DNA from 2 places in the Pseudomonas sp. MH10 genome. Region 2 is predicted to be linked to the other one. Evidence: riboswitches for the same ligand, from Rfam matches in the RefSeq annotation. Region 2 holds a riboswitch; the other holds the start of a gene.

Region 1 (5,565 bases), 1.2 Mb from region 2:
GTGCTCGCGCCGACAAAAAGGTGTACTCGGCGGGCAGTTGATCCTTGATGTCGAACAGGTCGGCTTCATTGGCGCCGGAGCCATGCAGGAAGATTACCAGCGGCTTGTTTCGGGATTGTCCGTCAGTCTGTTCCAGGTAACTCAAGGGCAGGTCGGTTTGCAGGGGAGATTGGGCATGAGCGGCGGATGACGCGAGGAGAAACAGTGCAGCGAGAACTTTGATCATATGCCTGCCTTTTCACAGCCTTGTCCGGATCGAGGGCGAAGCTTAGCACCGGTTTTTCTCTGCTGTATTCAAAACACGGCGCGATGGGTTTCCAGTTCACGCCAATGACATCAGCGCATCGACCACTTGGTGCAGGGCCTTGCTGAGTGGTTTGTCCTGACGCAGGACGATGCCCAAGGTGCGGGTCAATGCGGGCGTCAGGCGGCGAACTTGCAGCCCGCGTCGATGGTGGGCGGCGGCAACTGACAGGCTGGGTACGATGCTATAGCCCAAGCCCGCCGCAACCATTTCCTTGATCGCCTCGATGCTGCCCAACTCCATCACCGGCTTGATTCGAATGCCCGACTCCGCGTACCACTGGTTGATCAACGCCCGCGTGCTGCTGCCGGCTTCGAAGACCACCAGCGGGTAAGGGATCAGCGTCGCGGGGGTGACCTGTTCTGGCAGCTGTGTTTCCTCGGCGCTGAAGATCGCAACGAACACGTCATCCATCAGCGGCGTCACCGCTAAACTGCGTCCGGTCGCAGGTAGCGTGACCAAGGCTAGATCCAGACGATTTTCCTCCACGGCCTTTACGACGCTTTCGGTATTACCAATGCTGACACGCACCTCCAGCGCCGGAAATTGTTGGCGCAAGGTTTGAAGGATGGGCGGCAGAAGGTGGATGCAGGCCGTTGCACCGGTGCCAATGGCAATAATGCCCGCGACCTCCTGCGCGTGAGTCGCGAGGTCCAGCAATGCATGTTCGACGGCGGCGTCGATGTGGATAATGTGTTCCAGCAACAGATTGCCCGGCGATGTGGCTTTGATCCGTTTGCCGACGCGTTCGATGAGTCGCACATTGAGGCGCTGCTCCAACTGACGGATTTGCAGGCTGACAGCCGGTTGAGTCAGGCCGAGTTTTTCGCCTGCTGCAGAAAAACTTCCGCAGGCAATAACACATGAATAGGTGTGCAGATGATTGAGGTTGAGTCGTTGCATCTCAAAGTTTTTCTTATGCAGAGGATAAGCGATCATAACTTTTTTTTAGTCACCGGCCCCGGCATCATTGCCGCCTATCCGACGGTCATTAAAGCAGACGAACTATGAACACCCGCGAAACCCCGGTCCTGCGCGACGCCACCGACGACGACCTGCCCAGCGTGCAATCCATTTACGCGGCGCACGTGCTCGGCGGTATCGCCAGTTTCGAACTGGAAGCGCCCAGCGTCGCCGACATGCTGGGCCGGCGCGCTGACATCCTGTCCAAAGGGCTGCCGTATCTGGTCGCCGAACGTGGGGGTGAAGTGGTGGGTTATGGCTACGCGACCCTGCACCGACCGCGCCCGGGTTACCGTTTTACGGTTGAAGATTCGGTGTATGTGCGTGAGGGGCTGGGCGGGAAGGGCATTGGCCAGGCGCTGCTCGGCGCAATCATTGAGCGCTGCACCCAAGCCGGCTCGCGGCAGATGATCGCGATCATTGGCAACAGCGAGAATTACGCCTCGATCCGACTGCACGAACGCCTCGGTTTTCGCCGCGTGGGGGTGTTTGAATCGGTGGGTTTCAAGCACGGGCGCTGGGTGGACACCGTTCTGATGCAGCGCGCGCTAGGTTTGTAGGAGAAGCACCCACCGCCTTCGACGCCGCGCCGTCGCGCAGCAAACTGTGTGGCACTTTGTGTTGTTTGAGGCTGCAGCGCGTCAGGGCTTGCGCCTTCCCGAATAAATTCGGTCCCACACAGCCTGCACAGGTTTGACGCTGCACAGATTTCTGTAGGAGCTGCCGAAGGCTGCGATAAGGTCCGAAGGACCTTCGCCAACACGTTGGCTCTACCGCGGCTTGGTGTTTGCTGCGCGCTCCATCCTCAGTCGCCAGCGTCCGTTGTACCTCAGCTCGGTCATCGACAGCGGTTCGATGTCGATGGCATTGAACGCTGTCATCGGGCATTGCAGCGCATGGACGATGGCCGCGCGGATGATGAAGGGGTGGGTAATCGCGATGATGTGGCCGGGGGTGCGCAGCGTATCGAGCCATGCACTGACGCGGGCGCAAACGTCGGCAATGGATTCGCCACCGTGGGGCGCGCTCATGCTGTCGGTAAGCCAGGCGTTAAGCGCTTCGGGTTCTTGGGCTTGAAGGTCGTCAATACGCTGACCCTGCCAACGTCCGAAATCGCAATCGCGCAGGGCGGGCACGATGTCCAACTCGCTTGCGAACAGCAAGCCGGTCTGCTGCGCGCGAGTTTCTGGTGCGCTAAGCAACTGGGCAGAGAGCTTGAAGTGTCCAGACAGCGAACCCGCTGACGATTGCCAGTCCATCTCGATGGGTTCGTCTTGCGCAAAGCGCCCAAGTTTTTGCGCAACGGTTCGGGCGTGGCAGATCAAGGTCAGACGGGTTGCCATGGCGGTTCACACTGGTTTTACAAGTCGAGAAGAGTACACTGCCCGAGCAGTTGCATCATGTTGCAAAGCAGGAAGCCGGTTGGAATCCGGTGCGGTCGCGCCACTGTATTCGGTCATTGCCGTAAGCCAGACCTTGTTTTGTCCACCCGTTATCCGTATTGGGACGCGAGTTCCCTGGAGACTCTTATGACTTTCAACGCCACAACCCATACCGATACCTCGCTGCCGGTGATCCCGTTGGGTGAAATTCTGCCGTGGGCCGTGTTCGTCGGTTTGCTGTTGATGCTTGCGCTGTATTTCGTTGGCGCAGAACAAGGCGCCACGTCGATGTTTTCCGGAACGTATGTCCATGAGTTTGTGCATGACGGTCGCCACTTGCTGGGCTTCCCTTGCCACTAACTTCAGGAACATGACATGACTGGGCAATTACTTATTAGAGGAATGCTGGTGGGCTTGCTCGCCGGTCTTCTTGCGTTTGGCTTTGCCAAAGTGTTTGGTGAGCCGCAGATCGACAGGGCTATCGCCTTCGAAGAACACCACATGTCGGCGATGCACGGCGACGCTCCGGAAGAAGAGCTGATCAGCCGCGAGGTACAAAGCACCTTCGGTTTGTTCACCGGCATCATGGTCTACAGCGTCTCGCTGGGCGGGATTTTCGCTCTGGTGTTCGCTTACACCTTGGGTCGGGCTGGCAACATGGGCCCTCGTGGGCTAGCGGCATTGCTGGCATTGGCCGCCTTCGTAGCGATCATTTTGGTGCCGGGTATGAAGTACCCCGCTAATCCACCGTCGATTGGCGACCCTGCAACCATCGGCAAACGCACCAAGTTGTTCTTCCTAATGATGCTGCTCTCTGTGGCAGCGATGGTCATCGCGATCAACGCGGCGCGTAAGCTCATTGCTACCCGCGGCGTCTGGAATGGCGCGTTGCTGGCGGTTGCTTTGTATGCGGCGATCATGATTCTGGCGACGGCGATGTTTCCTACGGTTAATGAAGTGCCACAGGATTTCTCGGCGGTGTTGCTGTGGAAATTTCGCACGGCTTCGCTGGGTATTCAAATCGTACTGTGGACCACCGTCGGCTTGGCCTTTGGCTGGCTGGCGGAGCGCAAGCTCAATCCGGTGACTTCACCGCCTCGGGCCAAGCTTCAGTCCTGAGTAGAGGCCCGCCGCGTGCGGGCCTTTTACTGTGTGTCTAGCTTCGTGGCTTTAACCTATTTGACTGTGATCTGAGAGGAACGCATGCCGACTGTTTTGGTGCTGGTAGAAAACGTTAATGATTACCTGCCGATCATTGAAAACAGTGGTTTTACGCTGATTCTTGCGCCGAGCCCGGCCGAGCGCGCCAAGGCTATTGCGACCTATGGCGAGCAGATCAATGCGGTGTTGACCCGAGGCCCGTTGGGTTTCTTCGCCGATGAAATGGCTGCGCTGCCGCATTTGCAGATCATCTGCGTGATTGGCGCCGGTTACGAACATGTCGACCTTGATGCCGCCCAGGCGCGGGGCGTTGTGGTCACCAACGGGGCAGGGGTCAACTCGCCGTCGGTGGCCGATCACGCCATGGCCTTGTTGCTGTCGTTGGTGCGGGATATTCCACGGGCCGACGCCTCGGTTCGACGCGGCGAGTGGTGCAAAATCATGCGTCCTTCATTGGCTGGAAAACGCCTCGGCATTCTTGGCATGGGCTCGGTGGGCATGGCCATCGCCAAGCGTGCGGCTGGATTCGACATGTCCGTCAGTTACCACAATCGTCGCCCGCGCAACGACGTGCCCTACGCGTATTGCGCCACGCCGGAGGCGCTGGCCAGCGCCTCGGACTTCTTCATCGTCGCCACGCCGGGCGGTGCAGGTACTCATCAGTTGGTGGACAAAGCGGTGCTTGAAGCACTGGGCCCTAACGGGTTTATCGTCAATATCGCTCGCGCCAGCGTTATTTCGACTGCGGACTTGATCGAAGCCCTGAAACACCGGCGCATCGCTGGCGCCGCGCTGGACGTGTTCGACGACGAACCGCGAGTGCCCGATGCGCTGAAAGCCCTAAGCAACGTGGTGTTGACCCCACATGTTGCTGGCCTGTCGCCGGAAGCGTCCCAAGGCACCGTGCAAATGGTCGCCGATAACTTGCTGGCGCACTTTTCAGGGCGACCGGTGCTGACGCCAGTGCCGTTGCCGGGGAAATGAAGTCGCTGGGTACCGCGCGACGCCAACAATCTCTGTAGGAGAGTCCGCCACGTCTTCGACGCCGCGCTGTCGCGCAGCAAACTGAGTGGCACTTTGTGTGGTTTGAGGTTGCAGGGTGTCAGGACTGAAGCCTTCCCGAATAAATTCGGTCCCACAGATGTTGGCGATGCACACATTCGGTAGGCGCCGAAGGCTGCGATAGGTCCGAAGGACCTTCGCCAACACGTTGGCTCTTACAGAGGTCCGTATCGTCGGGCTCTGATGAACCATCACCTGCGTTGCTCCGTCCAAAAGCTTCAGTGTTCTGTCCAACCTGTTTTTAACGGTCTTGTGCACACTAGGGCCATGCCCGTTACACATTGGCTGTCTGTCAGGAGAAACCCATGAGTGATTTTGTGATTGCCCCCGTTACCGCTCCGTCGTTGGCCGTTGAAGGCACGTCGAGCCGTTTCCCGATTCGTCGCGTGTTTTGCGTTGGCCGTAACTACTCCGACCACGCTCGGGAAATGGGCCACGATCCAGACCGCGAACCACCGTTTTTCTTTATGAAGCCGGCCGACGCCGTGGTTCCGGCCGAAGGGACCATTGCCTACCCAACACTGACTGAAGACTTGCACCACGAGATCGAACTGGTGGTGGCGATTGGTAAAGATGGCGTCGATATTGCGCCTGAAGACGCGTTGAGCCACGTATGGGGCTATGCGGTAGGCGCTGATCTGACCCGTCGTGATATTCAAGCTCAAGCGAAAAAAATGGGTCGGCCGTGGGACT
Region 2 (5,565 bases):
CACTTCCAGGTCACGCAACGGGCCATAGGTTTCGGCTCGGGTCAACGGCGGCATCAAGTGGTCGATGATCACCGCTTGGGTACGGCGCTTGGCTTGAGCCCCCTCGCCCGGATCGTTGACGATGAACGGATAGATGTTCGGCATCGCGCCTAATACCGCGTCCGGCCAGCAGGTCTCTGACAACCCCACGCCTTTGCCCGGCAACCATTCAAGATTGCCGTGTTTGCCAACATGGATCACCGCATGGGCGCCGTAGGCTGTGCGCAACCAGAAATAGAACGCGAGATAGCCGTGGGGCGGCACCAAATCCGGGTCGTGATAGACCGCACTGGCATCGACCTGGTAACCCCGTGCTGGCTGAATACCAACGAAGGTCATTCCAAAACGCAGCCCAGCAATCATCATGCGCTCGGCGCGAAACATCGGATCGGCCTGTGGCGCACCCCAACGCGCAGTCACCGCCTGTTGATTGGCCAATGGCAATTGACTGAATGCCGCCCAGTAATCGTCCAGCGCCATGCTCTGCTCGCAAGGACGTTGGTCAATGGTTTCCAAATCATTGGTGACGCCGCCGAGCAGCGCATGGATCAAGGCCGTACCGCTTTCGGGCAACGGTGTCAGCAGGTAACCCTGCGCCTGCATCTCGCGCAAAATATTCAGCGCGGCGGCGGGTGTGTCCAGGCCCACGCCATTGCCGATGCGACCATCGCGGGTCGGGTAATTGGCAAGTATCAGTGCAATGTGTTTTTGCTCGTTCGGCAGCCGTGCCAGCTCAATCCAGCGCTGCGCCAACTCGGCGACAAAATCCATGCGTTCAGGCTGAGCGCGATAACACACCACGTCCGACTGGCTGCGTTCGCTGTGCCACGCCAAGTCCTTGAAACTGATCGGCCGACTGATAATCCGCCCGTCCAGCTCCGGCAACGCGATGTGCATTGCCAAGTCCCGCGCGCCCAAGCCTTGTTCACTGGCCTGCCAAGCGGGCTCGTTGTCCTGCGCACAAATAGCTTGAATGACCGGCACGTTGCGCCGAAACGGTCGCAGATGAGGGGCTTCGGGGCTGGATTGGGCAAAGCCGGTGGTATTGAGGATCAGCTCAGCCCGGACCTGATCGAACAGGTCCTCCACCACCGCCAGACAACCCGCTTCTTTCAAGCTGGCGACTGCAATGGGCAGTGGATTCAGGCCCTGAGCCTGCAAACGGGCGCAAAACACGTCGATAAATCCAGTGTTGGCCGCTTGCAGATGGGAGCGATAAAACAGCAGCCCTACCACCGGTTGCGACGGCTGCCATTGGGCTTGCCAATCGCTCAGGTTCGCGTTGGTTATGTGCGGGTGATAAATCGCGGTACGTGGCAGGGTGGCCGGTTCAGCCCATGGATAGTCACGCGCCAGAAAGCGACTGGCCAAGCACCGATACAGCTCCAGCGCATTGTGCAGGCCGCCCTGGCGCAAAAAATGCCAAAGCCGCTCGCCCTCTTCCGCCGTCACGTTGCTTAAGCCGCTAAGCTCCGGGTCAGGCCGGTCATCGCCGGGCACCAGAATCAGCTTCACACCACGCTCAGCCAACTGCACCAGGCGCTCGACGCCGTAACGCCAATAACCGATACCGCCGTGCAGCGAAATCAAAATAACCTTGGCGTGTCGCAGCACTTGGTCGACATACAGGTCCACCGATGCATGATTCTGCACTTGCATCGGGTTGGCTAGGCGCAGACTTGGGTAGTCGTCGGGTAACTGTTGCGCCGCTTCAGCGAGCAGCGCCAAGTGGGAATCGCCGCTACAGAGAATCACCAGCTCGGCCGGGGTTTGCCCCAAATCGGCGATGCTGTCGTCGGGGACGAATCCGCCGGGCTGGGTTCTCAGTAAATGCATGGGTCAGCCAGCAACCGTTGCGCGCAACTGGGCTTCAAGCACCCCGGCGTCGAGCTTCTGACCGATCAACACCAAATGGGTTACTCGCTCTTCGTCGGCACGCCACGCGCGGTCGAAATGTTTGTCGAAACGGGTACCGACACCCTGAATCAGCAAACGCATCGGTTTGCCCGGAATCGCGGCAAAGCCTTTGACCCGCAAAATACCGTGCTGCACCACCAATTGGTTCAAGGCATCGAGTAACACGCTTTCGTCAGCCTGCGGCAAGGTGATTGAGATCGAGTCGAATGCGTCATGGTCATGATCGGCAGGGTCTGCGCCTTCATGAGAATCGTGATGGCTATGGCGACCGTCGATATGCAACTCGGACTCGGCGGCCAAACCCAACAACACGCTGATCGGCAAGCGACCATTGCTGGCTTCGATCACTTTCACCGCTGGCGGCAGCTCTTCCGAGACTTCGGCACGGACTGCGGCGAGGCCGGCAGCGTCCATCTTGTCAGCCTTGTTGAGGATTACCAGATCAGCGCTGGACAGCTGATCGGCGAACAACTCGTGCAGCGGCGATTCATGGTCCAGGTTCGGATCCAGCTTTCGTTGGGCATCGACTTGATCCGGGAATGCCGCGAAGGTACCGGCCAGTACTGCCGGGCTATCGACGACGGTGATTACCGCGTCAACCGTGCAGGCGTTGCGAATTTCCGGCCACTGAAAAGCTTGAACCAAGGGTTTTGGCAACGCCAGGCCAGAGGTCTCGATCAGGATGTGGTCCAGATCGCCACGGCGTGCGACCAGTTCGCGCATGACGGGGAAGAACTCTTCCTGAACCGTGCAGCACAAGCAGCCGTTGGCCAACTCATACACCCGGCCATTGGCTTCTTCTTCGGTGCAGCCAATGCTGCATTGTTTGAGCAGGTCGCCGTCAATCCCCAGTTCGCCGAACTCGTTGACGATCACCGCGATGCGCCGACCGTCAGCGTTATCGAGCATATGCCGCAGCAAGGTGGTTTTGCCCGAACCGAGGAAGCCGGTGACGATGGTGACAGGAAGTTTGGCCAGCGTTTTCATTGGGTGCCCTTTGGCAAAGCGGCGGGCAAAACAGGACGAGAACCACGCAGCGCAGGCGCGCGGATCAACTCGCCACCGGATCACCCCGCCCGGTTGTAGTGAGAATTCTGATGTTGAGGCAGGTCTCCTGGCTTGCGGTGGCGTGTCGAGCGCCTCTTCGCGAGACGTCCTGCACGCGTTCATTGCGCCTTCCCGCGTCAGGCGCAGTGGCTGTGCAATGAACATGACCGATTACAGTTGCGGGGGCAGCCGCGGCATTGACCGCGTTCCCTTCTTAGCCCCGACCTGCGCCGGAGAACCTCAAGCGTGCAAGGCTACGCAGTGACCTTGGGCAGGTCAATCACCAGCGCCGTTTGACGGGATGTGCGATTGACGTTTTGCGCTGAGTCATGGTCTCCTGCCACGCTTTGTCGGTACCTGAGGACAGCACGATGTCGACGACGCTGGTGGTGGGGCTTGGCTGCCAGCGCGGCTGTCCCGCCAGCCTGTTGCTTGAACTGATGGAGCAGAATTTGGCGGCTCACGGGTTTCTCATCGAAGCGATTGCCGCCTTGGCCTCCATTGATCAGAAAAGCGCTGAACCGGGACTGCTGGCGCTGGCCACGCAGCTCGCTCTGCCCTTGGTGTTTTTCAGTTCGGCCGAACTGGCGGACTTCGATGCGCAGTTGAGCCATCGATCGGCGCTGGCCTTTGCGCATACCGGTTGCCATGGCGTGGCAGAAAGTGCCGCCCTGGCCCTGGCGCAACGCCTCAGCGGACACCCCGGTACCTTGCTCATCAACCGCAGCAAAAACCGACGCGCGACATTTGCCTTGGCGGGTGATGTGCCTAATCGTCGATAATCCGCATCCTTGCTCACTTCAGCTATCCCTTCGCAGCTTCAGGAGATTCCATGACCGTCTTTTTCATCGGCGCAGGCCCCGGCGACCCGGAGCTGATCACGGTCAAAGGCCAACGTTTGATCCGCAGCTGCCCGGTGATTATCTACGCCGGATCATTGGTGCCGACGGCAGTGCTGGAAGGCCATAACGCGTTGCAGGTCATCAATAGCGCGGAGTTACACCTGGAGCAGATCATCGCCGTGATGAAGTCTGCTCATGAACAAGGCCAAGACATCGCCCGGGTTCATTCGGGCGATCCGAGCCTGTATGGCGCAATCGGTGAGCAAATTCGTCACTTGCGCGAGTTGAGCATCCCGTTCGAGATCATCCCTGGCGTTACCGCCACCGCTGCGTGCGCAGCGCTGTTAGGTGTGGAGCTGACGTTGCCGGACATTTCCCAGAGCGTGATTTTGACCCGCTACGCGGATAAAACCTCGATGCCGGTTGGCGAGGAATTGGCCAGCCTGGCGCAGCATCAGGCGACCATGGCCATTCATCTGGGGGTTAACCATCTGCCCAAGATAGTGGCCGAACTTGTTCCCCACTACGGCGCCGATTGCCCGATTGCGGTGGTCCATCGCGCCAGTTGGCCGGATCAGGACTGGGTGATAGGCACTTTGGCGGACATAGAAGAAAAAGTGCAGGCCAAAGGTTTTCGCCGCACCGCGTTGATTCTGGTGGGCCGGGTGTTGGGCAATGACAACTTTTCCGACTCATCGCTATACCGCGCCGGGCATGCCCATGTGTTTCGGCCTTGAGTGATGACCTCTGTAAGAGCCAACGTGTTGGCGAGGCGTCTTTCAGCCACCGCGCACTGAACTCCAACCAAAAAAAATACCCCGAACCAGTCGGGGTACTTTTTTGTTCAGGCCACGCCGCAGCTTTAGTAGTAGGCGTGCTCTTTTTGCGAGTGATCGGTCACGTCACGGACGCCTTTGAGTTCAGGAATGCGTTCGAGCAATGTGCGCTCAATCCCTTCTCTCAAGGTAACGTCAGCTTGGCCACAGCCTTGGCAGCCGCCACCAAATTGCAGGACCGCGATGTTTTCGTCGTTTTCTTCGACCACATCGATCAACGTCACTTGCCCGCCATGACTGGCCAGACCAGGGTTGATTTCGGTTTGCAGGTAATAGTTGATGCGCTCGTTGATCGGGCTGTCGGCATTGACCATAGGTACTTTGGCGTTTGGCGCCTTGATGGTCAGTTGGCCGCCCATGCGATCAGTGGCGTAGTCGACAACGGCATCGTCTAGAAAGGCTTCGCTGAAATTATCAATCCAGGCAGTGAAGCTTTTCAGGCCAATGGCGTTGTCTTCAGGTTTTTCTTCGCCCGGCTTGCAATAAGCAATGCAGGTTTCAGCATATTGGGTGCCAGGCTGGGTAATAAACACGCGGATGCCGATGCCCGGGGTGTTCTGCTTTTCGAGCAGATCGGCCAGATAGTCGTGGGCAGCATCGGTAATAGTAATAGCGGTCATGAAAATTCCTCGCAGACGTAGCCGGAGTTTACGCCAATCGCTCGCGCCGCACAAAGTCCTAGTAATTTTGTCGGGAAAGGGCCGCATCGGTCTTTTCGGTCCGATGCCGATCCAACCAGCCCTTGAGACGACGATACAGTCCTTTTTCGAGCCATTCATAACTGACCCAAGCACCCAAACCGATCACTGGCACGCAAACCGCAAACACTGCGTAGGGATTGAGCCCATAACGCTCGGCCGCCAGCCAACCGCTGTACAGCACCA

The links. A riboswitch is a leader RNA that binds a small molecule or an ion and turns the genes downstream of it on or off. The one in region 2 is predicted to bind cobalamin.
Region 1: it holds a riboswitch for cobalamin, as region 2 does, so the genes downstream of both, RHM59_RS08985 (CbtB domain-containing protein) here and cobW (cobalamin biosynthesis protein CobW) in region 2, are expected to answer to the same signal.

The regions. Positions count from the first base shown of each region.
Region 1 covers NZ_CP133783.1:1,986,852-1,992,416, reverse strand. Annotated here, with positions in the region: gene RHM59_RS09005 (alpha/beta hydrolase) at 1-226, opposite strand, end outside; gene RHM59_RS09000 (LysR family transcriptional regulator) at 323-1,207, opposite strand; gene RHM59_RS08995 (N-acetyltransferase family protein) at 1,312-1,827, shown strand; gene RHM59_RS08990 (histidine phosphatase family protein) at 2,038-2,610, opposite strand; cobalamin riboswitch at 2,625-2,766, shown strand; gene RHM59_RS08985 (CbtB domain-containing protein) at 2,797-3,009, shown strand; gene RHM59_RS08980 (CbtA family protein) at 3,052-3,768, shown strand; gene RHM59_RS08975 (2-hydroxyacid dehydrogenase) at 3,853-4,794, shown strand; gene RHM59_RS08970 (fumarylacetoacetate hydrolase family protein) at 5,178-5,565, shown strand, end outside.
Region 2 covers NZ_CP133783.1:763,108-768,672, reverse strand. Annotated here, with positions in the region: gene cobN (cobaltochelatase subunit CobN) at 1-1,875, opposite strand, end outside; gene cobW (cobalamin biosynthesis protein CobW) at 1,879-2,943, opposite strand; cobalamin riboswitch at 3,043-3,261, opposite strand; gene RHM59_RS03565 (cobalamin biosynthesis protein) at 3,375-3,785, shown strand; gene cobM (precorrin-4 C(11)-methyltransferase) at 3,836-4,582, shown strand; gene nfuA (Fe-S biogenesis protein NfuA) at 4,708-5,301, opposite strand; gene RHM59_RS03550 (acyltransferase) at 5,360-5,565, opposite strand, start outside.